Regions from separate parts of the Oleiphilus sp. HI0066 genome, predicted to be linked through region 1. Evidence: predicted binding sites of a transcription regulator. Region 1 holds the regulator's gene; each other region holds the start of a gene.
The links. Region 1 encodes PhoB, which activates phosphate uptake and scavenging genes when phosphate is short. Its sites were predicted from a motif close to TGTCATANNNNTGTCANA; they were not measured.

Region 1 (7,723 bases):
TTTATCGCGCAAAGATGCGTGATCGATGTTTTGTTCAAAATGCTGAATTAAAGTCGCAACGGAATTTGGATGATCAGCAACGAGTATGATGTTCTCGAGCTTAGCGTTATTGAGTAATTGCGCTGCTGCGATACCTAGTGTCGTCGATTTACCCCGTCCGCGGTCGGCTCGTAGAATCAGAGGACGATTGCGATGTCCTTTTACGACTCTTTCAATTTTTGCCAAGCAGGCCTGCTGTTCTTCGTTGAGTGTAATACCTTGTTTGTTTGATGATTGAACTTGGAAGGGATAAAACTGAGTTAGTGCTTCATCAAAGTTGTCACTATCTATAACAAGCATTGCTTCGCTTTCTATCAGTGTATTTAAAAATCGAGAGTGGGATGCTTGAAGCTGGTTATCCGTATCGTCGATTAATACGAAGAGCAGTCCGCCGCCTTCGAGAACACCACTACTTGCTGCGATCGCGTCAGGATGAATCTCTTTGCGTAAGTCCCAAATGAGTATTTGGCTTTGTTGTCCGAGTATTTCGCGATAATGCTTGGGTGCAATGCATCGATCATGCTCGCTACGGAGTAAAGATGCATCATGCCCCAACAAAATAGCGCTTTGCCCGTCTGGGAGTTTTTTAGCTAGGACTTGATAGCTTTCCTTCACCCAATCAGCAGTGCCTTTTATCGCTATGCAGGCTCGAAAATGTTGCTGCTGAAGTTGATGGATATGTTCTTGTATCTGATGCATCGCTGATAAAACTGACAGATATAAAAAACGGAGCGTGTTGCTCCGTTTTAAATGCGTCATCTTCTGAGTTAGTAGAGTGCCGCTTCGTCGTCTAAGACTTCATTAATAATGTCGAGGAAGATTTTATCCGCATCACTATGTTCTTCTGGAATGCGCACAATGGTATTTGCGCTGATTTCTTCAGCGATTAATTTTGCTGAGTCTGGTTGGCCTTTGTGTTGACGCGCGATTTCCATGCATTTTGTGGCGATTGTCGGATCAGAGAGAACCTTGCGGATAAAGGTTCGTAGTTCACTGATTACCTTGGCTTGACGGCTTTCTTCAGCACTGCTCATGGCCATACTCCTTTGATATTAAATACTACCTTTTATCATGGCCCTGAACTCGCCATAGCGCAAGCGATTAAGCTGGCTTTTGTGGTTTTTTCCGAATCAGTGCTTCTTGGCAAACTGATGCAACAAGTTCACCTTTTTGATTGAAAATGTTGCCACGATTGAATCCTCTGCCGTTTGAAGCGCTAGGACTGTCCATATCATAGAGAAGCCAATCATCAACACGGAATGGACGATGGAACCAAAGCGCGTGATCAATACTGGCAACTTGCATGCCCTTTTGCGCAAAGCTCACGCCGTGAGGAAGCATGCTTGTGCCTAGCAAACCGAAGTCCGATGCGTAAGTCAGAATACATTGATGCAGGTATAGATCATCTGGTAGCTCACCTACCGCTCGAAACCAATTTTGTTTATAGGGTGCACGTACATCAGGATTTGAATAATTCACCGGATTAACGGGGCGAATCTCAATAGGGCGGTCGCGTGTAAACTGATCTCTAAGCTTTTCTGGGATCAGATGTTTAAAGCGCCTGCGCATATCTAGTTCAGAAAGTAAGACATCAGGTTCTGTGCTGGCAGGCATATCAATCTGATGCTCAAAGCCAATTTCAGGAACTTGAAATGATGCATTAAGGGTAAAGATCTCTTTGTCATGTTGACGCGCAATTACGCGACGAGCAGAAAAACTGCCACCATCCCGGAGAGATTGCACTTCGTATTGAATAGGTAAGTTTGGATCTCCTGCGCGCAGAAAGTATCCATGCATAGAATGTGCGATGCGATCTTCAACAGATTGATAGGCTGCCATCATCGCTTGGCCGCAAACTTGGCCGCCAAAGACATTAGGAAAACCTAGATCTTCGCTTGCGCCTTGAAAATGAGAATCGTCGATTTGTTCCAGTTTTAAGACATCAATCAACTGTTGAAGAACGTCGCTCATAGATATGTACTTCTTACTATTATTCTGGGTGGATAGCTTGAACTTGCTTTGCTAAAACCTGCTTTTGTTTCGTCGCATCGCCGGTTAATGCGAAGCCAAGAAGCTCGCCTTGATCCGACTTAAACAACGCTGTGGTATTGAACCCGTCTGATTCGATATCCCAAGTGCCATTTTCATTTGATGCAGGAAGAACAACGACAGGGCAGGCAGGTGTTTTAACTGCCACCGGCATTACACCATAACTCACAAGCTTCGGTTCGTCATTGAGTGTGCTGGCAAGCGCTCGAGCACATGCCATCATCGGCAAAACATAGAGCATAACCATGCCATCGACTTCTGCACAATCGCCCAGTGTGTAGACGTTCTTAGCGGACGTTTCCAAACTACGATCGCACGTAATGCCTTTATTAGTCTCGATGCCGCTCTCAGAAGCCAGCTTAGTATTTGGTGCTAAACCAATCGCACTAATCGCTATATCGGCTGAGATTTTTTCACCGTTGTCGAGCTCCACTATTACGCCATCAACAGTTTCTTGGATATCAACAACGCTTCGCTCAAAGTAGAAGTTCGCGCCGGCATCACTCAAGCTTTTTGTAACACATTCTGATGCTTCTGGCGGCAGCATGGTATCTAAAACATGTTGGCTTAAGCCGATCAATGACACTTCATATTCGCCATTCAAAAGATCGTTCGCGTATTCACAACCGATCAAACCTGTTCCGACAATTGCGACATGCTTTTTGCCTTGGCTAGCTGTGCGGAATGCGCGGTAATCATCAAGATCATTGATCGAGAAAATGCGGTCACTCTCAGGTTTAACAAACTTCAGTTTGAATGGACTTGCGCCCGTCGCTAATACGAGCTTGCTGTATTCGATCGTCTCATTATCAACGAGGATTGTTTGTTTTTCAGTGTCGATATTTTGCACACTTGTTTGTGTGCGTATTGACATATTTAACTGTTCTGACATTTGCACAGCATTAGACATTACTAATGCTTCTGCGTCTTTATTTTTGGTGAATCCCGTTGACAGCATCGGTTTAGAATATGCGCTGCCATCGTCTTGGGTAATCATTAACAGAGGAGTTTCAGAATTAAGTTTTCGAAATTCGCGGGCTACTGCATAGCCCGCCATTCCAGAACCAATAATGATGATCGCTTGGCTCATTAAGCTTCTACCATTTCGAAGTCTTCTTTGCCGACACCGCAATCAGGACATTCCCAATCGTCTGGCACATCTTCCCATTTTGTACCTGGTGGGATGTTGTCGTCAGGCCAACCTTCAGCTTCATCGTAAATAAGGCCGCATACTACACAAAGCCATTTTTTCATGGTGTTCCTCTTTGTTTCTGTTGGAAGGAATTCAATGGTCGGCTAATGTATCGGATATCTCCGAGTCTCTCAATGGCTGATCAGATCCGTGGTTTATATAAGCGGCCTTCGTTATACTTTGCGCTGACCTAGTGAGTGCCCATAAAAATGTGCTCATTTCTTCTGCTATCAGCAAGGTGTAAATTGCAAACCGAACATTTTCATTGGCATTCCTACCGGCGTGTACCTTCTTCTTTTATTCCTCGGGTTTGGCAATCGTGGGTACTCGATGCTGGATCGTTAACAAAGCGATTGCAGCAAGCATCAAACGGAAGTTTTAAAGTCCGTGTAAAGGCGCAGCAATACGCGAAACCAACAATGAGTGAGAGAAGAGCTTTGAATCTGTCGATAGGGCGCTACGCTTTGATTCGCGAGGTTGATTTACTTTGCCACGACAAGGTTTGGGTTAGTGCTAGAAGTGTTATTCCATTGCATTCACTGGTTGGTAAAGAGCGGCAGTTAAAGTGCCTGGGCTCAAAACCTTTGGGAGCATTTTTATTTGCCTCGCGGTCAATGAAGCGCGAAGCTATTCAGCTAACAAGAACATCTGGGGGTAATCAGCCAACTTACGCTCGGCGCTCTGTGTTTCGCTTACACAACAAGCCCTTACTAGTGGCAGAAAAGTTTCATACCTCAGTTATTCATCACTCTTAAGCTATGTTGAATCTAAGATATAAATTTAAAGAAGTTCTGACCCAAGCTGGTCTACTCGAAGGTAAACCGGCAGCATTATGGCGCTTGGCGCGGTTTGATAAGCCCATTGGTACATTCTTAGTGTTATGGCCTGCTATGTGGGCTTTATGGATTGCGAGTGATGGTTTGCCTTCAGCGCTTCATTTGTTTGTATTTGTTTCTGGAGCGATCGCAATGCGCGCTGCAGGCTGTGTGATTAATGATATTGCAGATCGCAATATTGATGGCCACGTTGAGCGCACTAAAGCTAGGCCTCTAGCTGCTGGTGAGTTGAGTTTAAAAGATGCCATCATATTTTTCGTCGTCTTATGTTTTTCAGCCTTGCTATTGGTTCTTTGTTTAAACACTAGTGCGATTGTTTGGTCCTTTGGTGCATTGGCCCTCGCGTGTATTTATCCTTTCATGAAGCGTTACACCTTCTTGCCGCAAGTCTTTCTTGGTGCTGCGTTTGCGTGGTCCATTCCTATGGCATTTGCAGCAGTCATCGAAAAGGTGCCGGCTCTTGCTTGGATAATTTTTACAGCAACGCTGTTATGGACTGTCGCTTACGACACAATTTACGCGATGATGGATCGTGAGGATGATCTGAAAATTGGAGTGAAATCCACAGCGATTCTGTTCGGTAATGCAGACCGATCGATTATCGCGAGCCTTCAAGTGTTGTTTGTGCTTGCGATGTGCTTGCTGGGCGAGCAGTTAAATCTCGGAAGCTTCTATTTCTTGTCCATTGTCGTCGCGTCAGTGCTGTTGGTATACCAACAACATTTGATACGTTTACGTTATAAAGACGATTGTTTACGTGCATTTTTGAACAATAACTGGGTGGGTTTTGCCATTTTTGTTGGTATCGCACTTGATTATGCGACTTGATGAACGTTTAAGCGCTTTTCCTGTCATATACTTGTAACAAACCTCCTTTCTAATACCGCGACGAGTAGGTATTTGCTCAGATGTGATTGAGCATAATGAGAGTGTAAGACATGGCAGATAAGAAAATCCTTATTGTGGATGACGAGTCATCCATCCGCGAAATGATCGCAGTAGCTTTAGAGATGGCAGGGTATACCTGTTTTGAAGCGAGTAATGCCCGTGACGCTCACAGCATTGTGCTAGACGATCGCCCCGATATGATCTTATTAGACTGGATGTTGCCGGAAACGAGCGGTGTAGAGTTTGCCCGACGTTTGAAGCGTGACGAAAGCACTTCTGAAATTCCAATCATTATGATCACTGCGAAAGTCGAAGAAGACAATAAGATTCAAGGCTTGGAAGTCGGAGCGGATGATTACATTACTAAGCCTTTTTCTCCACGTGAGTTAGTGGCTAGGTTAAAAGCGGTGCTGCGTCGAGCTAATCCACAAGGGTTAGAGTCTGCGATTAATATTGATGGCTTAGAGCTCGATCCAGTCTGTCACCGTGTTAGCTCAGAAGGTGAAACGCTTTCGATGGGGCCAACAGAATATAAACTCCTGCAGTTTTTCATGACACACCAAGATCGCGTCTACACGCGAGCGCAGCTATTGGACCTCGTTTGGGGTGGTAATGTGTATGTGGAAGAACGCACTGTTGATGTACACATTCGTCGTTTGCGCAAAGCGATCGGCAAACGCCATGAAGCCTTAGTTCAAACTGTTCGAGGTACCGGTTATCGTTTTTCTACCAAAACGGCGCATTAATTGGCTAATATAGCCTTATCTATTTTGTGCGAGTTTAAAGGAAGCAAAGCGAATGCATAAACGCGCGTCTGCACATGTCCGCTATTTAGTGTGGGCATTTGTGCTAGCTGTTTTACTCGGCTTAATCACGGACCTTCTCCTTCCTAGTCTTCTGGTGTTCTTTGCGAGCTATAGCTTGTGGATGGTGCGACAAGCACTTCGTTTACATGCTTGGCTCTATCCAACTAAAAAGCCAAAAGAAGTGCCTGAAAGTTATGGTTTATGGGGAGACCTTTTTGAAGGTTTGTATTACACCCAATTGCAAAATAAAAAGGCACGTAAGCGCTTAAGCAAAATGATTAAGCGTGTTCGTAATTCGGCGAATGCTCTGAAAGATGCCGTTGTGATGACCAACGAAATGGGGCAAATGGATTGGTGGAATGAAGCCGCAACGCGATTATTTGGCTTTGATGATGATAAAGATCAGGCTCAACTTGTTACAAATTTAGTAAGAGATCCTGAATTTAAAGCCTATTTTGACGCAAAGAAATATGATGACGCTTTAGAAATCACATCCCCGACTGATCCCAATCTCATTATTCGTATTCACATTACTTTGTTCGGTAAACAGGAACGTTTGATCTTGGCGCAAGACGTCACGCGCCTACATCATTTAGAACAAATGCGACGTGACTTTGTCAGTAACGTCTCGCATGAGCTACGTACACCATTAACTGTGATTCGCGGTTATCTCGAAACGCTGATTGATAGTGAAGAGGCTCCTGAAAAATGGCATCGAGCCCTAATGTCGATGGAAGGACAAACGAATCGCTTGGAAGCGATCATTAATGACTTATTGGTGTTAGAGAAATTTGAAGCACAAGATCGCGTTCATGCTGAAAAAGAAGTATTGATTGTGCCATTGCTCGAGAGCGTACTTCATGATGCAGAGCTGTTCAGTGCGGATAATGAACATCAAATTTCGCTCGATATTGTTTCAAATGCCAATATTTTTGGTGTTGAGAATCAATTACGATCTGCGATTTCAAATATCGTGTTTAATGCCGTGAAATATACGCCAGCAAAAGGCTCTGTCGTCATCCGCTGGTGGCAAGATCATGGTGGTTGCCACTTGTCAGTGACGGATACGGGGTGTGGTTTTGACCCGATTCATATCCCACGTTTAACGGAGCGTTTCTATCGCGCCGACCCTAGCCGAAACTCTAATACTGGAGGCTCTGGTTTAGGGCTTGCCATCGTAAAACACGTGTTGATCAACCATGGTGCGAACTTGGAAGTACAAAGCGGGATTGATCAGGGAAGTACGTTTACCTGTCACTTCCCCAATCAGCGTGTCGTCGTGCCTAAAGATTAAGCCTTATAAGCATCTCGTTGTTTCAGCCAATACACAACGCCACCACATACTGCGGCTGGCAGTACTACTAAATTGATGATTGGAACGAGGGTTAAGCCAAAAGTGCATAAGCCGAAGCCCAATGCGCTGGCTCGGTCTTTTGCTAGGAATTTTCGTAAGTCTGGAAATGACATGCGATTGTTGTCGGCAGGGTAATCCACATATTGAATCGCCATCATCCAACCTGAAAACACAATCCAAATAATGGCTACTAAGGCATTTACTCCCGGAATAAGTCCGAGAAAAAACAAAGCTGCGACGCGCGGTAAATAATAAGCCAGCTTTCTCAGTTCTCTAAATATCGTTCTGGGGATCAGTGCCAGAAGCTCTTTTGCGGTAAATGGACTCTCGTCTTTTTTACCCGCTAATTTGTTTTCAACAACTTCAGCTAGAAAGCCATAGAAGGGCGCACCGATTAAGTTAGCGGTCGAAACAAAGGCGTAAAAAATTAATAAGATCATCGCGATAAAGTAGATGAGCCAAAATGCCCATTCGAGAAAACCTAACCACTCAGGTATCCATGACATTAAGTAAGTCATGCCTTCGTTGTAGAGCGCTTTTGCCCATACAAATAACAGTG
Region 2 (7,723 bases), on a different contig from region 1:
GGCTAATCTTTCAGCCATTTCGAATGTGCCAACGGTGTCCATATTCGCAGCGATAACTGGAACGCCTGTCCATGTCTGACCGCTGTTTTTAAACTTGTACGTTCGTTCAAGACTTACTTGTGAACGGCTTTTTAAGGTTGAACGTTTTGGGCGAAATAAAACGTCTTTAAAACCAAGTTTGATGTCATTCTCAATACGCATTATGAAACTAGACTCACTATTAAATACTGGATTTCCACGGCTAAGGGTAGCAGTGCTCGCGGATTATAGAGAGGTAAATCACAAATTGGGAGAGTAATTTACCTATTTTACACTGCTTAAAATTTAGTCAATTTGACCGTAAACGCAAGAACTCTATATATATCAACCACTTGGTCAACTTTAAACAACAATCCATGGTCTAATCAAGAAGAAAATAGATGCTGCAAGTGCTGCAGAACATGGCACAGTCACAATCCAAGCCGTCACAATTTTCTTAATTGCTGAACGTTTTACGAGCTGCTCTTTGTAAACACTCTTCAAACGCTTACGGTCTTTTTTGTTGATACCAAGCTTTTCCTTCTTCGCTTTTGCTTCTTTAATCAAATCTTCCATTTCTTTTAGATCTGCATTCTGGAAGTCTTCCAAAAACTTCTCTAAACGCTGGCGTTCTTTTCCTTCATGCTGCTCAGCAATCTTGTGCAATTTCACAGCAGAGTTGAAGCGCAAGTACTCACGCAAGAAACCAACACCAAATACACCACCTACCGCAATGTGCGTTGAACTCACCGGCAAACCTAGTTGCGATGCAATAATTACAGTGATCGATGCAGCGAGAGCTACACAGAACGCACGCGACTTATCGATGTCAGTAATTTCAGTGCCAACCGTACGAATTAGTTTAGGGCCAAACAAAAGCAAGCCTAGAGCAATACCAATAGCGCCCACAATCATGACCCAAAGAGGAATAGCTGCCTTGGCAGAAACACCGTGGTTTTGAATCGCATCAGCAATCGCAGCGAGCGGACCAACCGCATTCGCTACATCATTTGCACCATGTGCGAAGCTCAATAGTGCTGCAGCAAAGATAAGAGGAATCGTAAATAAGTTGTTCACTCCATCGCGGTTATTCTTATTTTTCTTAGACGCTTTATCGACTGCTTTACGACTTAAGAAATACACAAAAATAGCGATGACTGCGCCCAAAATTGAAGCGTCAACAAATGACATTGGGAAGATTTTTTTCAAGCCTTTTAACGTAAGGTACGTTGAGAACGACCACGCCATAATCGCAAGCAAGACAGGCACGTAACTTTTAGCGGCCTGTAACATGTTCTCGCTGTGCATAATATTTCGCTTGATATAAAGCTGGAAGCCCGCTGCAATCAAACCGCCAAGAACAGGTGAAATAACCCAACTCGCTGCAATTGCACTCATTTGTCCCCAGTTCGCAATAGCAAAACCTCCTGCTGCGATACCTGCACCAAGCACACCACCTACGATCGAGTGGGTTGTAGAAACAGGCGCGCCAACGAAGGTTGCAAGATTAAGCCACAAGGCACCAGCAAATAATGCTGCAAGCATCAAGGCGATAAAGGTCGTGCTATCGTTGATAGCGGAAGGGTCGATAATCCCTTTCTTAATGGTACTAACTACGTCACCACCTGCGATCAATGCGCCTGCGGCTTCAAAGATGGCGGCAATCGCGATCGCGCCAATCAAGGTCAATGCCTTTGAACCTACTGCCGGACCCACATTATTGGCTACGTCATTTGCACCAATATTCATGGCCATATAACCGCCAATAGCTGCAGAAATTGCAAGCGTAAATCCACCCGGGATACCTTGCATTTGCATTAATACGTAACCTAAAACAGAAACTAAGAACACAAAGCTTACGCCCATCTTCAAAATTTCGTTGTTGGCGTAACCTAAAGCTGTATCGGTCTCAGATAGTTTTTTAGAACTCATTTGAGCACTTCCTTAACAATTAACTCGTCGATTTGGCGTCGCTACTGTCATCTTGCTGTAACAATCCGGTTGCGCATACTAACCACATGTATAAAAGATGCAAATTAACTTTCATCACTCAAATAAACTTGCCATGACAATTCTCCAGCACATAGGCTAGTACGGTTTTTACTAGGAAAGGTAAAGTTAGATAACAATGAGTAAAATTTATTTGATCAGACACGGCCAAGCATCGCTTGGCAAAGAAAACTATGACGAACTTTCTAGTAAAGGTGAGCAACAAGCTAAAATTTTGAATCGCTATTTTCGGGAGCTTTCTATCAGCCCTGACCTGGTGATCACTGGCGATATGAAGCGCCATCAACAAACAGCTCAGTTTGCGCTTGAATCAATAAACGGCCAGGCAAATACTGTGATAGACACCGATTGGAACGAGTTTGACTTTGAAACCTTGATTCGCGCCTACCTTTCACAATTAGGTCCAGATGCGTCAAAACCTCGCACCCCGAGTGAATTTTTTAGCGCTCTACGCGCGGCCCTCTTAGCGTGGTCTAAGAACCAAATTCAAACACAACTACCCGAAACATGGAATGCATTTGAGAGCCGCGTAGAACAGGCTTTGTATTCACTGAACACACAAGATCATAAAAACATTTTCGTTTTCAGTTCTGGCGGAGCGATTTCAATGGCGATCAAACACATTATGCGTCTGAATGCGGAGACAATGATTGATCTTAATTTACAGAGCAGGAACACCGGCGTTACAGAGCTATTTATTAAGGGCGATAAAAGATACGTTTCTAGCTTTAATCATGTGTCGCACTTGAGCAGCCCCGAACATTTAGATCTTATTACACATGCATAAGTGTGCCTTTAGCGCACACTCAACTGCTAACGCTCCCGAAGGCCTTTATACTGATATCGCAACAAGGGGGACATAAAAAACTCGATCAGTAGATGGAGCATATCGGCTGCGACTTGATAAAACCGCGCCAGCATCACTAAACAAACTAAACCCGAGTCGACCGACTGAGCGGTACTCGTCCACGAAGAATGACTCACACAAGATCCTTTTGTTGAGAGTAATTTATGATTTGGCATTCCTTGCCAATTAGATTTCTAGAGACCTAAAGTCTCAGCGCGAAACTATATCGGCTAGCACTTAGGTGAAGCAATCTAATTATTTTTATAGCCATTAATACAGCCTGTAAATTCGCGATTGAAATTTTTTATAAGGCTTTACTTTCTCACCATGACACATCGATATATTCGCGTATAATGCGCGCAAATTTCATACTCACGACCTATAGGTTTATCAATGTCGATCAAGAATGCATTTTATGCTCAATCTGGCGGTGTTACTGCCGTTATCAACGCTTCTGCTTGTGGCGTTATTGAAACTGCCCGCCAACATAGCGATAAAATTGGCAAAGTATATGCGGGACGCAATGGTATCATTGGCGCATTGCGTGAAGAATTGATCGATACAAGCATTGAATCTGTAGAAGATATTGCTGCACTCAAGCACACACCAAGTGGCGCATTTGGGTCTTGCCGTTACAAGCTAAAAAACTTTGAAGAAAACAAGCGTGAATATGAGCGTTTGATCGAAGTATTCCAAGCACACAACATTGGCTACTTCTTCTACAACGGCGGTGGCGATAGCCAAGATACTGCATACAAAGTAAGCCAACTAAGTGAAAAAATGGGTTACCCAATTACTTGTATTGGTGTACCTAAAACAGTGGATAACGACCTACCATTTACAGACTGTTGCCCAGGCTTTGGCTCTGTTGCGAAATACGTTGCGATTTCTACAAAAGAAGCTGCAATGGATATTAAATCTATGTGTGAGTCATCTACTAAAGTATTTATTTTAGAAGTAATGGGTCGCCACGCGGGTTGGATCGCAGCTGCTGGCGGGTTGGCTGGTCAGAACAGCGATGAAGCGCCACACATCATTTTATTCCCAGAAGTTCCATTCGACAGAGAAACTTTCTTGGCTCGCGTTGATGAAGCCGTTAAGAAGCATGGTTACTGCGTGATCGTAGCATCAGAAGGTGCGCAATATGAAGATGGCCGCTTTGTTGCCGATGCGGGCCAGAAAGATGCATTTGGTCACACTCAATTGGGTGGTGTTGCACCAACCCTAGCAAACATGGTGAAACAAGCATTAGGCTACAAGTACCACTGGGCTGTAGCAGATTACCTTCAACGTGCAGCACGCCACATCGCTAGCCGAACTGACGTTGAGCAAGCATATGCGATGGGTAAAGCAGCAGTTGAGTTTGCGGTTAGCGGCAAAAATGCAGTCATGCCAATTATCGTTCGCGAGAACTCTGCTCCATACAAATGGAGCATTGGCGAAGCACCATTAAGCCAAGTTGCTAACCAAGAAAAGAAAATGCCTATTCACTATATTACCGATGACGGCTATGGCATTACGGCGGAATGTCGAGAGTACCTATCGCCTCTTATTCAAGGTGAAGATTACCCACCTTACGACGATGCCGGTATGCCACGTTATGTAAACCTCGTGAACAAGATCATCGAGAAAAAACTTCGTACAGATTTTGAAATCTAAAACGAAAAAGGAACAGACGAAACTTCTGTTCCAGCTTCTTTAAAACAGGCGATAGGCTTAGTCGCTCATCGCCTGTTTTTCTTTCTGACGCGCAAGCCCTAAAGCCGGTCTTACTCCGAGGCGCCCAATATAGGCTTTAAGGTTTTCTTGCTCGATGCTTTGACCAAAACTCATTCCCCAAAACAAGCAATGCCCCAATAGTATGTCGGCGGCAGAGAATGAATCGCCCAAAATATAATCTTGCTGCCCTAAGCCCTTGCTCAGCAAATCCAAAGCTACCTGAAACTCATAGACCGACGTCGCTTCCATCTCGCGCACACGATAGTCTTTCGGCAAAGCAAACTTGTGCTTTCCTATGGTCCATAGAGGTTGCTCTAGTTCTGCAATTGCAAATACGCTCCATTGGTCATACTGAGCACGACGAAAAGCGCTGTATGTTGGAATCAGTTCTGCCTCGGGCTTCAATGTGCAGAGATAATTCATGATCGCTAAGGATTCAGTGATAATGCCTCCATCAACACGAATGGCAGGCACCTTGCCCCCTGCATTGAGCTCTAGAAATGACGTCTGTCTGGCTTCACCTTTCATGAGATCGACAAGTTGGAAGCTGTAATCCAAGCCCAACTCTTCGAGCAACCAAGTCACACGCAAAGTGCGGGTGTTTGGGTAACCATATACCGTTAACGACATTCATCACTCCTTAGTTTTTATTTTTCCAGCATCAAGACTAATCCCAGTCGCGAAAACAATGCAAGCATTACCAAACCCAAATACGCAGTAGCGCCCGTAAGGTCTATAATGCTTCATCGCAAAAGTGGAACTTTACTATGTCATTTAAACATCTTAGTTGTGCTCAGCTCGCATCTTGGCTGAGTGATTCAGAAAACACGGTCACCGTAATCGATATTCGAGACCAAATGTCTTTTGAGCAAGGCCATATAAACGGTGCTGCTCACATCGACAATTCAAATGTGGAACACTTTATTGCAAACACAGACCTTAACAAACCATTGGTAGTTTGTTGTTATCACGGCAACTCAAGCCAAGGCGCTGCAGACTACTTTAATGCACAAGGATTTAAAGAAACCTTTAGCCTAGATGGCGGTTTCGAAGAATGGCGTCAGATTGCAGCCACTCTCACGACGGATTAAGCACCTTTATTGATAAAAGGAAACACAATGCGCTCAGCTCTCATTTCAGGCCAAGCTCAAAACAATATTATTTTAGTACTCGAAGATAACTACAAAGATTGGCTTAGTGATCAACATAACAATGATCAATTGTGGTTAGAAAGTATTAAGTTTGAAGGAAAAGGACATTCGACTTTACCGTCTGAGAATAATTCCTTAAAGATCATTTGCTGTATACCAAGTCTAGATAACTTCTTTCTAGCTGGAGATCTCGCGAAACAATTGCCGCTGCATACTTATCAAATTGATCTAAGTGCACTGACACATTACGGCAATGTCGATCAAGAAACCTTAGCACTTACGCATTTTCGCTTTGCTGTTAGCTGGGGACTAGGCGCCTATGAGTTCTCTCAGTATAAAAAAACAACTAAAGAAAAAGCTTTGCTTGCCATCGATGATGAGAGCCTGTTGTCAGAAGCCAATAATATGGTCGAGTCTATCGTACTTACGCGCGATCTAATCAATACTCCCGCCTCAGATATGATGCCCGAAGATCTAGCGCAAACCATGCAAGCTCTCGCAAGTGCTTACGAAGGCAGCTTCAGTGAAATTATCGGCCAAGAACTTTTAGATCAAAACTACCCACTTATTCACGCTGTTGGCCGAGCTTCTGTGCATGAGCCTCGCCTACTCGAACTCGTTTGGGGCGACGAAGACGCGCCAGCTATTACACTAGTTGGTAAAGGTATCTGTTTTGATAGTGGCGGTCTGAATATTAAAACTGGCAACTTCATGCGTCAGATGAAAAAGGATATGGGCGGCGCTGCACACGTGCTTGGCTTGGCCAAGCTCATCATGGCACAAAACCTTCCAATTCGATTACGTGTTCTCGTTGCTGCGGCTGAAAACGCTATATCTGGTAATGCATTTAGACCCGGCGATATTATTGAATCTAGAAAAGGCCTTACGGTCGAAATAGACAATACCGACGCTGAAGGTCGTTTAGTTCTTTGCGATGCATTGGATGATGCATGTAGCGAAAGCCCCGAGCTGATTATTGACTTTGCCACATTGACCGGCGCATGCCGCGTAGCACTGGGCACAGAACTCCCTGGCTTCTTCTGTAACGATGAAGAAGTGGCTGCAGGACTCAACGAAAGCGCTCTAGATTGCTTAGATCCTATTTGGCGCCTACCGTTGCACCAAGCCTACAACGACATGCTTAAAAGCCATTTTGCCGATACCCTGAATTCAGCAGAAACCGGATTCGGTGGCGCTATCACAGCTGCACTATACCTCGAAAAATTCATTAGCAATGAAACCCCTTGGGTGCATTTCGACGTCATGGCTTGGAACCTCAGAGGCCTCCCAAGCCGTCCAGTTGGAGGTGAAGCATTGGGCTTACGAGCGGTATATGAATATCTAAAACAACGTTTCGCGTAACTCGAAGAACTTCATCAAAGAGGAAGCAGCATGGCTATAAAAAAACTAAAAAACGAAGCTGAACTTTTAAAAGAAGCTATTCGCATTGGGGTGATGTATTGCGAGAAGCGTGGCGTTGTAAAGTTTGAAGCGAATGATAAGCAAGACGATAAAATTGAATATATCTACAAGCTTTTGGTTCACGACAAACAAATTCAACCGCTGGCAAAGCAAGATATGGATACGCCACGAATGAAGCATAAGCTCGTTCTGTGGCTGCATAAACAATTACCCGAAAATCATCCTCTGAAGTAAATCTACTAATGCAAGATACGACTCCCAAGCTTTATTACGTTTATGACCCCATGTGCGCGTGGTGCTGGGGTTATCGGCCGACTTATCTCGCATTAACTGAATCGCTCAAAGAACGAGGTATCACACTCACAAAGCTACTGGGTGGTCTTGCCCCAGACAGTGATATACCGATGCCCTTAGACATGCGCGAAGCCATCGAAAGCTACTGGTACAAAATTTCTGATCTGCTAGGTACCGAATTCAATCACGCGTTTTGGCAACAAAATACGCCACATCGCTCTACCTATCCAGCCTGCCGAGCAGGCTTAATTGCACGGGATCA
Region 3 (7,723 bases), on a different contig from region 1:
AGCGCCGAAAAAGCGACCGCAAACACGACGCCAAAGATCAAGCCAATTCGCCCCCAAAGGACCTGAGTCTCTTCGTATTCAGAGTAATCCTCTTTCTGAGAAGGCATTGGGCCAACAGAGATTTGTTGATGGCGTGACATAATGAAGAATCCGTTGTGAGTTGTACTTAAAATTATCTTGCGAAGTTTACTTAATGCACGTACTTGTCACAATCGTGCGCCCGCCTGAACCAACATTAAGTCTAACTCATGGAGTTGCTGTTCTCGAGCAATACTTAGGCTGCTCTCCCCCATGTTAGACACGTAATTCACATCAGCCCCTGCTTCAATAACTGGCTTCACCAATAACATGCTGTTTTGTTCTACCAAGTGCATCAGTAGTGACTTCCCTTCGAACACTATGTCTACGTCAGCGCCTGCATTAATCAAGACATTAGCGGTTGTAAGATGCCCATTCATCGCCGCTTCTGTTAGTGCTGTGCGACCAGAGGCATCCGCATAGTCTAATGCCATACCGGAGCGAATAAACGCCACGACTAAATCATTCAATCCTAAACGACTAACAAGCATGAGCACACTTTCTTGTCCGGGCTGCATGGCCCAATTAGGCTGCGCTCCGGCACGTAATAAAATCTGAACCATGCGTGTTTGCTTTGCGCTGATCGCGTATCTCAGAGGTGTGTGCCCCTCAAACTCTGCATTCACAGAGTCTCCCGCCAAAATACGTTCCTTCATAGCGACTTCATCGCCTGAGGAAATCGCTGTCATCAAACCTGAGGGCTCTTTAATCGACTGCGTTGATGTATTGATTTGGAAATCGTTTGGAACCGCATTTTTTGAGGCACATCCGCCTACCCAGATCAGTAAACTTAATAGTATGATTGCACGCATCATCCGCTGACACTTATATCCTGTTAGTAAAGTTCATAGTTTGTTGACTCTGATACCAAAACTCAAGTAATCCGACATACCGCGTAACACGATAAGCACTGCATGCCCGAGATATCTCTAACACCTGAACAACGCATTATTGTCGATGCTCCCGTTGCGCATTATGTGATTCGTGCTGTTGCCGGTAGCGGAAAAACCACAACACTTGCACATCGAATCAATAAATTACTTGCTGATGGCTACGACCCACGACGCTTACTTGTGCTTATGTTCAATAAAAGCGCGCAACTCGATTTTCAGAAAAAGCTGCAATCAGTGCGAGGTGAAGGCCAAAGTATTCCAGAAGTACGCACGTTTCATGCGATGGGGTTTCGCTTATACAAACGCTTTATTGAGATCGGTGTCTTAGCTCCATATCAAGGCAATATTCTGAGTGAGCGCGAAATTCAATTTCACTTACTACAACTCGTTCCGCAGGTTCTTAGCCCCGAACAACAAAATGAGTTCAAGCGTTATAAAAAAGAATATCTTGATGTTGCAGCAAGCTTTATTGATCAATGTAAAAGCCAGCTTGATGACCCTCATAGTTTTTTCAAACACTCCGGTTTAGAGAATAAATTTGGTTTTTTACCGAGCCTGTTTGAACGCTTTGAGCAATGGCGTAATGACCATTCGCGCATTAGCTATGCTGATATGCTTTACACGCCAGTCAAAACCATTATCGCCAAACCTGAACTTCGAGATTTAGTCTCGAATAAAATGGACGTGATTCTTGTTGACGAATATCAAGACACCAATGATATTCAACATACCTTGTTAAGCTTGATTGCAGGCGAACGAGCAAAAGTCACCATCGTTGGCGACCCCGACCAAACGATATATGAGTTCCGTGGAGCAAAACCGCAATACATGCTGTCCGGTTTTGCCGAAGAATATAAACATTGCGAATCGCTCAAGCTCAGCACGAGTTTCCGTTATGGTCATCAAATCGCTCTACTCGCCAATCAATTAATTGCGCATAGCCCTTATCACGACGACGCATTGTGTATTCCTGCTAAGAGTAATCCTCACACTGCGGTCGAGCTATGCGAAACACAAAATGAACTTATCAGCCTCGTGACACGATTAGCGAAACATGATGCATCGCAACGGAATCAAACAGCAATTTTGGTTCGATATTGGAGTCAAACAGCAAATTTAGAATTAGCACTATTGCGCGCTAATTTACCTTACGTATTAAATGGGTTCCGCGGAATTTTTGGTTCGGATGAGATGTATGCCATCCGCAGTTTGCTTCAACTTGCCGATGGCAGCTTTTCTCAAATGCCACCAACTATGCGAGAGCAAGCATTCATTCAGTTAGCCCGGTTCCCTCATGTGGGCATTAATGAACGTCAAATTCAGCTTTTCATGCATCAACTTGCTCAGCACTCTAGCCGTTGGGGACACCATGTACTGAATATGATTCCAAGCGACTTAAGCCGCTTCCAAAAGCTCAAATTGGAGCGCTTCGCTAAAGGCTTATCTGCTCTTGAGAACAATACAAACCCTCCAAGACAGCTGTTCAAACAATACATACAAGAAACGAAGCTTTTTGATGAGCTAAAAACGAGTGGCCTAAGCCAAGACGCTAGTGACGAGCAAGTTAGGACGGTCAAAAACCTGATGGCCTTTATGGCAGAAAGCCGTACAGAAAACGCAAACGCCTTGTTAAATGAGCTCGCAGCGCTCGAAGAAAGAACACAAATCCAGCATGCTCAAGGTATACACATTACAAGTATGCATCGCGCTAAAGGGCTGGAATGGGAGCATGTAGTTTTGCCTGGGCTTTCTGAAACGACCTTTTTCAGTTCAAGTGGCAGAAAAGAGATTAGCCCCCAAGATATCGCTAGTGAGCGACGCTTGATTTATGTCGCCATGACTAGAGCAAAGCAATCACTCCTCATGCTATGTCCTAAATCAGACAGCAAAGACGGTCTACGCTTTTTACATGAAATGCAAAGTGAGTCAGCACTGCACATTGCGAGATCTATCGAGCGACAACAAAACACTGCACAACTTAAAACGCTCGCAAGCAAGACCTTGCAAAGATACGCTGATACTTTTTCAATTATGCTTACCACGCCTAGCAAGGCTGAGCGCCCAACCTTGAGCAACTTTGATCAAGCAATTTGGCAAGCGGACATCATTGAACATAAATCAATGGGTAGAGGTCGTGTCGTTCAAGAAGAAGGGGAAACGTTCACGGTACAATTTGATGACAATGAACGGCGAGTTTTCTCAAAACGCTACGCAGATAAGATGTTCGCGCTCACCGACTAAACACAAGAACTTTCCGTCATAGTAACTGACGAATTGATCCTTGGTTATCTATAGCAACAGAAGTAAATCGACCTTCTGTGACTTTGATATTCACATTGCTAACACTCTGCTGCACGAACACTTCAACCGAGATCACCATCGAACTGCGCCCAGTATCATCAAGTCGCGCATAAATACTTACCGCATCTCCCACGTTAATGGGCGATTGAAATTTAATTTGATCCACAGCAACGGTTGAGCAACGACCATTAGATAACTTTGTTGCAAACAAGGTGGCTGCCGCATCCATTTGATCTAATAACCAGCCGGCGTAGATGTCTCCATGAATATTTGTATTCGCCGGTGTCGCGAGCACCTTCAACATTAACTCGCTGTCCGTCGCTGGCCCTATCCCATCGAAAAGCGTCATGATTTTTACTTCCTGAATAACAATTATTATTTACGATAGCTTCTTCACATCAATCTTCCACTTATCCTCATTATTCGAGAAAACTATTTTTTTTTGAATATTACAAAGTATTGTCATATTTATGTCATAAAGCCGCCCTATATTGCATCCTCATTGAAGCGTTAAACAATTAATCAATCGAAACTAAATCAAATATCACGGGAGATGATAATGAGATTTAAAAAACTAATTGGTGCAATGGCACTGACAGCTTTTTCAAGTGTTACAACAGCGCAAGTCGATGCAGGCCTACCTGTATACGAAAAAGCGAGCGGCGTATCTGGTAACTTTTCTAGTGTAGGTTCAGATACTCTAGCTAACCTAATGACACTTTGGGCAGAAGACTTTAAGCGTAACTACCCAAATGTAAACATTCAAATTCAAGCGGCGGGCTCTTCTACTGCGCCACCAGCATTGACTGAAGGCACATCTAACATGGGCCCAATGAGCCGTAAGATGAAGGACAAAGAAATCGAAGCCTTCGAAAAACGTTACGGTTATGCACCAACACCAGTTGCTGTAGCGATCGATGCTCTTGCTGTATTCGTCAACAAAGACAACCCAATCAAAGGTATGAACATCGCTGAACTAGATGCGGTCTTCTCATCAACTCGTAAATGTGGCTTCGATAGCGACGTAAAAACATGGGGTGATGTAGGTGTTGAAGGTTCTCTTGCAAACAAGGGCATTCAACTATTCGGTCGTAACTCAGTATCTGGTACTTACGGTTACTTCAAGAAGAAAGCACTATGTAAAGGCGACTTCAAAAACAACGTAAATGAGCAACCAGGCTCAGCGTCAGTTGTTCAGGGTGTATCTGAGTCAATTAATGGTATTGGTTACTCTGGCATCGGTTACACAACTGCATCAGTGCGCGCTCTTCCACTAGCGAAGAAGGGCGACAAATATGTTGAAGCAAATGCTGCAAACGCTGTAACAGGTGCTTACCCACTTTCACGCTTCCTATACGTATACGTGAACAAAGCGCCAAATAAAGCGCTTGATCCAACGACTGCTGAGTTCTTGAAGCTTGTAATGTCTAAGCAAGGTCAAGAAGTTGTAGTTAAAGATGGCTATGTGCCACTTCCTGCAAAAGTTGTTGAGCGTCAGTTCAAAGAACTAGGTCTATAAGCAGTAAGCTAGTACCCAGTAGATAGCTAGTCAAAGAAAAAACCTCCCACCATATATGGTGGGAGGTTTTTCCGTTTAAGCAGACTATGAATTTACATTGTTATATAATTTGCGAAATTTAAATTCTCTCAATTGTCGGTATTAATTTATGAGTGAATCACCAACGCAGCCAACATTAGACTTCAACACTCCGAAGCTAGTTAGGCATCGTAAAAACAGAAAGTTAAAAGACAAGCTTGCCAGTGTCTCTATTGGGGCTGGCGGCATTAGCGTCATCGTAGCAATCACACTTATCTTCTTTTATCTTCTTTATGAAGTGGCACCGCTATTCACCAGTGCCGAAGCAGAGCGTGTTGCTACCTACGATGTTCCAGAACAAGCTGCAGGAAGCACAATTTTTAGTGGCACAGAAGAGCAAGGCGAGAAAGCTTTTCGTGTAACTGACCAAGGAAAGGTGGTTTTCTTTAACACAATAGACGGGAGCATCGATAACCTTGTATCTCTCCCGATTCCCGAGGGCGTTGAGGTATCTAGCGTCGCCAACGCAGATCCTGCTTCTCGCAAATTCGTACTTGGCCTAAGTGATGGTTCTGCTCTGGTATTGCAGCACAGCTATAAAATCACTTACCCAAATGACCAGCGTAAGATTGAACCTTTTATTGAATATCCATTCGGCGAAGAGGCTATGCAGCTAGCTGAAAATGGTGAGCCTCTAAAAGAAATTTCTATTGCCTTAAGTGACGGCGCACTAATGGTCGTCGCGGTAACAGAATCGAACGCCTTGGTCGCAAAACAATTCGAACAAGAAGAAGACTTCTTGAGCGGTGAAATACGTTTAGTGCCTGAAGAAGTTGATCTCCCACAACTTGATGTCGCACCTAAATTTATCATTGCTGAACCTGCGATGCGCTTTGTATTTGTCGGTACCAATGATGGACATATCCAGGTTTTAGATCTCAATGCAAAACGTGAAAATATCGTCAACGGCACCATCAAAGTGGGTGACGAAAATACTTTAATTGACGATATGACCTTACTACTGGGTGGTGCTTCCATCTTGGTCTCCGACAGCCAAGGAAGCACCTCGCAGTGGTTCATGGTACGCGATGAAAACAACAAGTATCGTCTTGAAAACATTCGTACCTTTGAAGCCGTCGGCGGTAAGATTGCAGCGGCAGATATTGAACAACGTCGTAAGGGTTTCTTAATCGCCAACACTGAAGGCACGATTAAGTTTTACAACAGTACTGCGCATTCCACTGCATTGACCATTAGTGCAGACGCAGCCGTTAATAATCTTGCTATTGCACCACGTGCCAACAAACTTCTTGTTGAAACTACGGATGGAAAAATTCAATGGTGGTTAGTGGATAACGAGCACCCTGAAATTTCCTTCTCAGCACTTTGGGGCAAAGTTTGGTATGAGGGCTATGAAGAACCAGATTACATTTGGCAATCTTCAGCAGCGAATAACGACTTCGAACCAAAATACAGCTTATCCCCTCTTGCATTCGGTACATTAAAAGCCGCGTTCTATGCGATGCTTGTTGCAACGCCTCTAGCAATCTGTGGCGCTTTGTATACTGCATATTTCATGTCACCGGGTTTACGTCGTAAGGTAAAACCATCGATTGAATTGATGGAAGCATTACCTACCGTAATTCTAGGTTTCTTGGCAGGTTTATTCTTTGCACCGTTTATGGAAGAAAACCTTCCTGGCGTATTCGCAATACTCATAATCACCCCGATCTTCATACTTTTATTCGGCTTTATGTGGAGTAACTTACCCTCCAACATTCGTCGTTTAGTGCCTGATGGCTGGGACCCAGTACTGCTGATTCCTGTCATTATCTTTGGTGGTTGGCTTGCCATGGCGCTCAGCCCAACGCTAGAAGTCGCATTCTTCAATGGTGACATGCGCCTTTGGTTAACGAATGAAGCCGGTATCGATTTCGACCAACGTAACGCTTTAGTCGTTGGTGCAGCGATGGGCTTTGCAGTTATCCCTACCATCTTCTCGATTACAGAAGATGCCGTGTTCAGTGTGCCAAAACATCTGACCCAAGGCTCTCTTGCACTTGGTGCAACGCAGTGGCAAACCATGACACGCGTTATCCTTCCAACAGCAAGCCCGGGTATTTTCTCAGCGGTAATGATTGGTATGGGTCGTGCGGTCGGTGAAACCATGATCGTACTGATGGCGACTGGTAACACCCCGATCATGGACATCAATATCTTTGAAGGTATGCGTACTTTGTCAGCAAACATTGCTGTCGAAATGCCTGAATCAGAAGTGGGTAGCACGCACTACCGCATCTTATTCCTCGCAGCCTTTGTTCTATTCCTGTTTACCTTTGTCGTAAACACCTTTGCAGAATTTGTGCGCCAGCGTCTTCGCAACAAGTACAGTGTGATTTAAGGAGTCTATTGTGCGCGTATCAGTTAAAAAATGGTTTAAAAACGGCGACCCATGGGTTTGGTTCAACGCCGGTGCTGTTGCCATCAGCATGGTTATGGTTTTCGGTCTTCTTTGGTTGATCGCAAGCCGAGGTCTTGTCCACTTCTGGGCTCACGATGTGATGCAAGCAGAAGTGACAGCTAAAAATGGTGATCGTTACACCATCATTGGTGAACTCGTTGAAACCGTAGAAGTGTCTGCGGATCAACTACGTGATGCTGGATATAGCATTCCTGAAGATCTAGAGCATCTGGATCGTAATCTAATGAAGATTGGTAACCGTGATATTTCAGGGACTGACTTCCGTTGGATTCTTGCTCGTGATTTCTCAAACATCACCTACCCAGAAGACATTATCGTGATGGAACGTCGCGAATGGGGTAATTTCTACGGCTACTTAAATGAAGTCATCGAGAATGACCAAGTTGTCGCTGAAGGTGATCAAGCTTGGCCTGCTCTACAAGAGCGCCTAGA
Region 4 (7,723 bases), on a different contig from region 1:
CTTCCAGATTTAGATACGAAGAGTATTGTGCACATGGCAATCATTGACGATGCCGAAAGACACCACATGTATATCAATGCTTTGACGCTCTCACTCTCATTAAATTGAGATTGGCTAGCGAGAGAATTTAATACCGTTTGGTCAATAAGCGTGTAGCCTGTTGTTCCGATAGCAGCGAGTAGGGCATGTAATAAGCTCGAGCTGAGATGCTCGTTATACTCTGTTTTACGAGGCCAGCTTATCGCGATGCAGCCCAGTAAAATTCCTAATGCGCAAAGGCTTTGTATAAAGCTGAATTTCAATTCGAACAGTAGAAAGGCAGCGAGTGGTGTGAAGATTACCGGTAACGCCCTTGCTAGAGGATAAGACACTGAAAAATTACCGTGTCGGTATGCGCCCGCTAGTCCAACGAAATAAAGCGCCTGGCATATTCCCGTGAGTGCAATTTCTATCGGGTAATGCTGAATAACAAAAACAACACTTTTGAATTTAAGCAATACGATTGGGCTTAGTATTAGGGTTGCCGCAGCGCTTACCAACGCGAAGAACGAGAGAGACGGTGTTTGCTGCTTGCTTATGACATTCCATAAGGCGTGACAAAAAGCAGAAGCAAGCACCAAAACAACAGCAATGTAGGTCATATCAGTTTTTAATCAGTCTCTCTAATAAAGGACGAAAGTAGCTGAGCGGTGCCGCACCTTGATCGATTTTTTTGCCTTCATCATCGTAACGGCGCAATGCGATGGCATTGCTGAAGCTGTTAGATTGTTCGAACGAACGCATTTGTTTTTCAGTCATCGGTCCTCCTTGCACAGCAAGACTTTGTTTTGAAGCCTCACTTAAGCTATTTAGATAACCGTCATCTTTTGCGCACAAATAACGCTTAGCGGCTACGTGCAATCGAATCGGGTCTGTGATCTGTTTCGGAAACAACGTATCAAGCATGGTTACGCCGACCCGCTCGTGGTGAAAGTCTTGTTCGTAATTTGCGTTATGTTCATAGGCGTGAAAGTGGCCAATATCGTGCAACAAGGCTGCCGCAATCAGAGCATCACCTGCATCCTCTTGTTCTGCTAGTGTTGCGCATTGGCGCATATGTAGGCTTTGCGAGACACCTTCGCCATAGTGCTCGTTGCCATATTGTTCGAATAAACTAAATAGCTCGTCGATGCTTTTTAACGCGATTGCCTCGCTCATGGGCGCTCTCCCCTCATAAGGCGTGCATTGATACGCTCGATCACATTTGGGAGCTCGGCGACGCTATCGATAATGTAGTGCGGGTTTACTTTGGCGAGTTTTTCTTCGGCACCTTGTCTTAGGTTTGACTGTTCTTCCTGATTGAGCGCTTCCCACTGCGCTTGTCGCAGTCCAAGGGCGTTGCCTGAAATGGATACACCAACTGTCCACATGCCAGCATGGCGGCCTTCCTCTAGTCCCGTTTCAGTGTCATCAACTTTTATACAAGTCGCCGCGTCAAGTATACCGAGCTCTTCCATGACTGCTTGCGCCATATATGGGTAAGGACGCCCCTTGCTAACTTGTGTAGCGCATACATTCGACTGGGTAGTGAAACCTTGTTGCTCGGCTGTTTTTGCAACTAAGGCGTACATCTCTTCGTTGTAACCAGTATTCGAGCCGATTTTGATCTTTTTGTCCTTAAGGTAGGCCATCGTATCTAAACAGCCCGGGATGACCTGACTAAACTCTTGGATTGTCTCTAATTGCAGTGGTAGAAACTCATGGTATAAGCGTTGTACATCTTTTTCAGATGGGCTTCTTTGATAAAGAGTCTCCCACTGCTGTGCAATCTTTGGCATGGCGAGCATTTGTCGAATGTGCTCGCTCTTCTCTGTGCCCATTGGAGCGCGACAGTCAGCATCGCTAACCGTAATGTCTTCATGTTCGAATAAAGCTTTGAACGCTTCTATCGGTGCGACAGAACCGAAATCAACAGTGGTGCCTGCCCAATCAAAAATGGCGGCTTGAACAGTGTTATTTGTGTTGTTCATAAATATCTCGCGTGTTTATAGCCAATAGCGTTCTTCAGAAACTGCTTGAATAAGTCTTTGAATATCTTCAGGAAATACGTGGCCAATCGTGCCGATTCGGAAGCAATCTGCTTGGCTTACTTTTCCGGGGTAAATAACGAAACCGCGTTTTTTTAATCCGTCATAAAAGGTATTGAAGCGATAACTTTCATACTGCGGGTTTAAAAACGTACTAATAAATGGTGAGCGTAAATCACCTTGTAGTAAGGTTGTGAAGCCAAGCTTTTCGATGCCGGCGATAAGGGTATCTCTATTTTTCAAGTAGCGTTGATAGCGCGCTTCAACACCGCCTTCTTGTTCTAATTCGATAAGAGCTTGCTCAAATGCGCGTACAACATGAGTTGGTGATGTAAAACGCCACTTGCCAGGGTCTTTCTCCATCGCTTGCCATTGATCAAATAAATCTAAGCTGTGTGAGCGCGCTAGGCCTTCACATTTGGCAATAGAGGAATGCTTTGCGAGCACAAACCCAAAGCCAGGGACGCCTTGAATACATTTGTTGGCGCTACTGATTAAAAAGTCGATATTTAACTCAGCCAGATCAAGAGGAATGCCGCCGAAAGAACTCATAGCGTCGACAATGAAGGTGCAGTTGTTTTCTTTGCAGACATGACTGATGGGCTCAATGGGGTTGAGCATTCCCGTCGTTGTTTCGCAATGAACCATTGCGACATAGATGTCCCCGGAAAGCTCCTTTAACACCTGTTGTAGTTTGGCGGGGTCGACAGGAGATGTTTCTCCGTAATCGATCAGACTAAAAGGAATGTTCAGGATCGAAGCCATGGTTGCCATGCGTTGTCCATAGGCACCATTAGCGAGTATGACTAAATGTCCTGATGCGGGTATGACTGAACCAAGTGTTGCTTCGACAGAGGCTGAGCCGCTACCTTGCATCAACACAGCAGTGTATTCGTCTTGGTATTCCTCACTAGTTGCAAGTTTTACCAAGCGCTGTCTGACGCCTTGAACAAGTTGTTTGTAGTCATCATCCCAAGTACACCAATCGCGTAACATGGCATTTCTCACTCCGATGCTTGTTGATAGAGGGCCAGGAGTAAGAAGTAAATAAGGGTTTATCGGTGCATCCATTTTGGTCGTCATAAGTAAATCTCAAAATTATTGGTATATACCAGTTGAGCGAGATACTATGTGCACCTTTAGGTAAGGGTCAACGCTTTACCTGCAAAATTCATAAAAGTGAAATATACGGAGATCAGACAGTTGAGGTCTGATAGATAAAAGAATCATGGGTACATTAGCGAACGCAATAAAAGAGACTCTGACGGAAAATATCATGAGATGGAGAGGGGAAGGCGAGATGAAACTACCCTCTGAGCGATACTTGAGTGAGCAACATTCAACAACGCGGGTAACAATCCGAGAGGCTTTGAAGTTGCTAGAAACAGAAGGCTTGATTTATCGGGAGAACCGACGTGGTTGGTTTATATCCCCACCTAAATTGCGTTATGACCCAAGTGTTCATGGACGAGTTAGTTTTGTCGATTATGCAAGGCAACAGGGTTTTCAACCGAGTACCCAACTCCTTTCGATTAAGTTGACCGTAGCGGACCGCTATATAGCTTCGGAAATGCAAATTGCTGTTGGTAAGCCTGTATATCAAGTGAACCGCTTACGTAGCCTAAATGGACGGCCCGTTTTATATGAGCAAATGCTATTGCGGGCAGACCTGCTACCAAACTTAGATAGGTTTGATTTAGAAGGTTCTCTGCATGCGTTATTGCGCAGCGAGTATGGAATGACTGTGCAAAAAGCAGACTTTGAAATTTCGGTATCGATACTTCCAAATGACGTTGCTCAAGCCTTATCTGCACCAATGGGTGTATCGTCATTAAAGTTTCAGCGCAAGTATCGCAATCAGCATGGCGAGATCTTCGAATTTGATCATGAGCTATGGCGTCATGACGCCATTTCAATCAATTTTGATATTAACAACTAATTCGTTGAGTTTAATTCTTTGTTCTTCTGCCACTGACGCGAGGTCATAAAATTGTCATAACAAGTTCACTGTATTGTCACATTTGGATACTTAAATGTTTCTCACCTGGTCTATACCAATAACTTAGAGGAACAAGCCAATGGCTATGATGAAGACAATGAAGAAGTGTGTTGCAGGTGCAGCATTGATGGCCCTTAGTGGTCTTGGAATGGCTGCAACAGAATTAACTGTATATACAGCGTTTGAAGCAGAAGATCTGAAGCGTTATAAGGCAGAATTCGAAAACAAGAATCCTGATATCAAAGTCAATTGGGTACGCGACTCCACAGGCATCGTTACTGCTAAGTTGCTTGCTGAAAAAGAAAATCCGCAAGCAGACGTTGTTTGGGGTTTAGCGGGCACATCACTGCTTATTCTTAAAGATGAGCAAATGCTAGAAACCTATAAGCCTGTTGGTTTTGAAAAACTATCGCCGAAGTTCCGTGATAATAGCGCAGAAACGCAATGGGTAGGCCTAGATGCATGGATGGCTGGCTTATGTGTGAATACCGTTGAAGCACAGAAAGCGGGTTTGCCTATGCCAAGCTCGTGGGAAGATTTGACCAAGCCTGTCTATAAAGGCCATGTCATTATGCCTAATCCAAACTCTTCAGGTACTGGCTTCTTAGATGTATCAAGCTGGCTACAAATGTTCGGAGAGGACAAAGGTTGGGAATACATGGATGCGCTTCACGAAAACATTTCACGTTATACCCACTCTGGTTCAAAGCCTTGTAAATTGGCCGCCGCTGGTGAAACGCCTATTGGTATTTCATTTGCATTTCGTGGCGCAAAAGAAAAAACAAAAGGCGCACCAGTTGAAGTGGTCTTTCCTTCAGAAGGTTTAGGCTGGGACGTAGAAGCGGCAGCGATTGTTAAAGGTACTGACAAGCTAGACGCTGCGAAAAAGCTTATGGACTTTGCAGTCTCTGAAGATGCAATGCGTATGTATAACGTTGGTTATGCAATTGTTGCAATACCAGGTATTGCAAAACCAGTTGAGCATTTCCCAGAAAATGCTGAAGAACTCATCATAGATAACGATTTTGGTTGGGCTGCTAAGAACCGTAAAGACATTTTGTCTACGTGGGCTAGCCGTTACGACGGAAAATCTGATCCGAAGTAAGGCTTTCCCAACCAGCCACGACTCCGACGTAGCTGTTGTTGCGCGGTGCCTTTGGGCACCGCTTTTTTGAGTTCTACCCATCCATTGTCTGCGAGTCTCATTATGAGTTTTTTAAGCGTAAATCAACTTTCTAAGTCATTCGGAAATTTCAATGCTGTCGATCATGTGTCATTTGAAATTGAAAGAGGAGAATTTATTTGTTTTCTCGGGCCATCAGGCTGCGGAAAAACGACGCTGCTTAGAATGATTGCGGGCCTCGAATTGCAGGATGAGGGGACAATTATTCAAAATGGAATCGATATTTCTCGGTTGCCAGTAAGTCAGCGTGACTTTGGGATTGTGTTCCAAAGTTATGCTTTATTCCCGAACCTGAACGTGTCGGAAAACATTGAATATGGTTTGAAGAATGCAAAGGTCAAGAAAGCCGAGCGACGGGCGCGCGTTACTGAACTTGTTGCCTTGATGGATCTTCATGAGCACGTCGATAAATATCCTCAACAGCTGTCTGGTGGTCAGCAACAGCGTGTTGCTTTAGCGCGTGCTTTAGCGCTGAAACCGAGTTTACTGTTACTGGATGAGCCATTGTCAGCACTTGATGCAAAAGTGCGCACAAGGTTGCGATCTGAGTTAAAACAGTTACAAAAACGCTTAGGCATTACCACTATTATGGTGACGCACGACCAAGAAGAGGCCCTGAGTATGGCCGATAAAGTGGTTGTGATGAATCAAGGCAGAATTGAACAATGTGCTTCGCCTAATTTGGTGTATCGCAAACCGGCATCAGAATTCGTTGCAGACTTCGTTGGGTCGATGAATATTTTCTCGCTTGAAGCTGAGCGTGAAAGTCAGGCGACGAAAGACTTGCAGACCCATTTAGATCTTCATTCGACAAGTGCTTCTCTCGCAATTCGTCCAGAGCATTTGGTGTTAGAGGGTGATGTAGAGTTCGGTCTTGCGAGTGAGAAAGGCGTCGTTGTCTCAGCTCGCGTCGAGGCAATTGAGTATTTCGGCCGATTCGTTTCTATTCAATTGGTATGTGATGCTTGGGGTAAGAGTCTCGAAATAGATTTGCCATCTACCAAGCTGCAATTTTTTGACTTGAGTTTAGGCGCACAGCATAAAGTTGCCTTGCCGAAAGAAGCGCTGCATGTGTTTTCTCAAGATGCGGAGACGGCTTAGTGACTACCTTAACTTTAAATCTTCGTTCTTGGTTTAACGGTTTATCTGAAACGGATCGAACTATCCGCTTGTTTGTTCAGTTGGGTGTTATTGGGGCATTGAGTGTCGCAATTTTGCTCCCTTTGTTTTCTTTACTGAGTAAAAGTGTTGAGGATAGTGATGGACACTTTGTTGGTCTGGATAACTTTTTAACGTATTTTGGTTCGCAGGGTTTACAGCAGTCTTTATCTAACTCCTTGTTTATATCTTTGGTCGTGACTTTAATTGTCGTGGTCTGCGCATTTCTTTACGCCTATGTACTAACGCACTCTCGCATTCCTGCAAAAGGGCTGTTTAGATTTTTAGCGATGTTGCCGCTGTTAGCGCCTTCTTTACTGCCAGCTATCGCGTTGATTTATATCTTTGGTAAGCAAGGTTTTTTGCGAGAATGGTTGTTCGGTGCCGAGATATACGGCCCTATTGGAATAGTGATGGGGAGTGTATTTTGGATTTTTCCGCACGCGTTCATGATTCTTTATACCGCTCTACGCCAGAACGATGCGCGCTTATATGAATCAGCAAATGCTTTGAAAACGAGTGCTTTTCGAACCTTTATGACGGTTACGCTGCCGAATGCTCGTTACGGACTGATTAGCGCTGCACTTGTTTCATTTACTCTTATGATTACTGACTTTGGTGTTCCCAAAGTGATTGGTGGTCAATATAACGTGCTCGCCACTGACATTTACAAGCAAGTTATCGGGCAACAGAATTTTCAAATGGGAGCGGTGGTGAGTCTCGTGTTATTGGCGCCTGTATTAATCACCTTTGTTGCTCAGCGTTATGTCGAATCGAAGCAAAAAGTCACCGTAACATCTAGCAGCAAGCCTTATTTGCCCTCTAAAAAGCTATCGCGTGATTTACTCGGTCTTTTGGTGTGTCTGCCTATTCTGGCATCGATGCTGCTCGTAGTTGGTACCGCGATTTATGCGTCTTTCGTGACTTATTGGCCTTATAATTTGTCATTTTCTCTGAACAATTATCAGTTTGATTTGATGGATGGCGGAGGCTGGGCCTCGTTTGGTAACTCTTTGCAGATGGCAGCTTGGACAGCTTTATTCGGCACTCTATTGATTTGGTTTGTCGCATACTTTAATGAGCGAGCTGCGCAGAATGTCTTCTTGAAGCGAATTGTTCATGCGCTCGCAATTTTGCCAATGGCTGTTCCTGGCATGGTGCTGGGTTTAGCATACATCTTCTTTTTTAATCAGCCTAACAATCCTTTGAACAGTGTGTATGGAACAATGACGATATTAGTTCTTTGTACTGTTGCGCACTTTTATACCGTGAGTCATCTAACGTTTTTAACTGCGTTGAAGCAGCTAGATAAGTCTT

Region 2: A3738_RS18615 (inorganic phosphate transporter) is a predicted target of PhoB. The motif match lies at 1,996-2,013, and genes of this name have one in related genera.
Region 3: A3738_RS25310 (PstS family phosphate ABC transporter substrate-binding protein) is a predicted target of PhoB. The motif match lies at 3,733-3,750, and genes of this name have one in related genera.
Region 4: A3738_RS21695 (putative 2-aminoethylphosphonate ABC transporter substrate-binding protein) is a predicted target of PhoB. The motif match lies at 4,047-4,064, and genes of this name have one in related genera.

The regions. Positions count from the first base shown of each region.
Region 1 is NZ_LWFH01001489.1:5,061-12,783, forward strand. Features, by position in the region: gene A3738_RS23070 (GNAT family N-acetyltransferase) at 1-738, opposite strand, end outside; gene A3738_RS23075 (hypothetical protein) at 807-1,073, opposite strand; gene A3738_RS23080 (acyl-CoA thioesterase II) at 1,141-2,010, opposite strand; gene A3738_RS23085 (NAD(P)/FAD-dependent oxidoreductase) at 2,030-3,178, opposite strand; gene A3738_RS23090 (rubredoxin) at 3,178-3,342, opposite strand; gene A3738_RS32725 (chorismate lyase) at 3,490-4,035, shown strand; gene ubiA (4-hydroxybenzoate octaprenyltransferase) at 4,039-4,944, shown strand; gene phoB (phosphate regulon transcriptional regulator PhoB) at 5,055-5,750, shown strand; gene phoR (phosphate regulon sensor histidine kinase PhoR) at 5,803-7,104, shown strand; partial or broken gene cysZ (sulfate transporter CysZ) at 7,101-7,723, opposite strand, start outside.
Region 2 is NZ_LWFH01001278.1:37,234-44,956, reverse strand. Features, by position in the region: gene A3738_RS18620 (GMP reductase) at 1-201, opposite strand, end outside; gene A3738_RS18615 (inorganic phosphate transporter) at 382-1,950, opposite strand; gene A3738_RS18610 (histidine phosphatase family protein) at 2,147-2,815, shown strand; gene A3738_RS30035 (hypothetical protein) at 2,842-3,012, opposite strand; gene A3738_RS18605 (6-phosphofructokinase) at 3,269-4,534, shown strand; gene A3738_RS18600 (glutathione S-transferase family protein) at 4,592-5,224, opposite strand; gene glpE (thiosulfate sulfurtransferase GlpE) at 5,362-5,685, shown strand; gene A3738_RS18590 (M17 family metallopeptidase) at 5,713-7,107, shown strand; gene A3738_RS18585 (DUF5062 family protein) at 7,138-7,401, shown strand; gene A3738_RS18580 (DsbA family protein) at 7,410-7,723, shown strand, end outside.
Region 3 is NZ_LWFH01001611.1:11,456-19,178, reverse strand. Features, by position in the region: gene A3738_RS25330 (DUF2914 domain-containing protein) at 1-140, opposite strand, end outside; gene A3738_RS25325 (ankyrin repeat domain-containing protein) at 207-893, opposite strand; gene A3738_RS25320 (ATP-dependent helicase) at 993-3,212, shown strand; gene A3738_RS25315 (acyl-CoA thioesterase) at 3,229-3,621, opposite strand; gene A3738_RS25310 (PstS family phosphate ABC transporter substrate-binding protein) at 3,832-4,791, shown strand; gene A3738_RS25305 (ABC transporter permease subunit) at 4,940-7,210, shown strand; gene pstA (phosphate ABC transporter permease PstA) at 7,221-7,723, shown strand, end outside.
Region 4 is NZ_LWFH01001422.1:19,979-27,701, reverse strand. Features, by position in the region: gene A3738_RS21720 (EamA family transporter) at 1-641, opposite strand, end outside; gene A3738_RS21715 (HD domain-containing protein) at 643-1,197, opposite strand; gene phnX (phosphonoacetaldehyde hydrolase) at 1,194-2,009, opposite strand; gene phnW (2-aminoethylphosphonate--pyruvate transaminase) at 2,025-3,149, opposite strand; gene A3738_RS21700 (UTRA domain-containing protein) at 3,295-4,005, shown strand; gene A3738_RS21695 (putative 2-aminoethylphosphonate ABC transporter substrate-binding protein) at 4,145-5,170, shown strand; gene A3738_RS21690 (putative 2-aminoethylphosphonate ABC transporter ATP-binding protein) at 5,273-6,349, shown strand; gene A3738_RS21685 (putative 2-aminoethylphosphonate ABC transporter permease subunit) at 6,349-7,723, shown strand, end outside.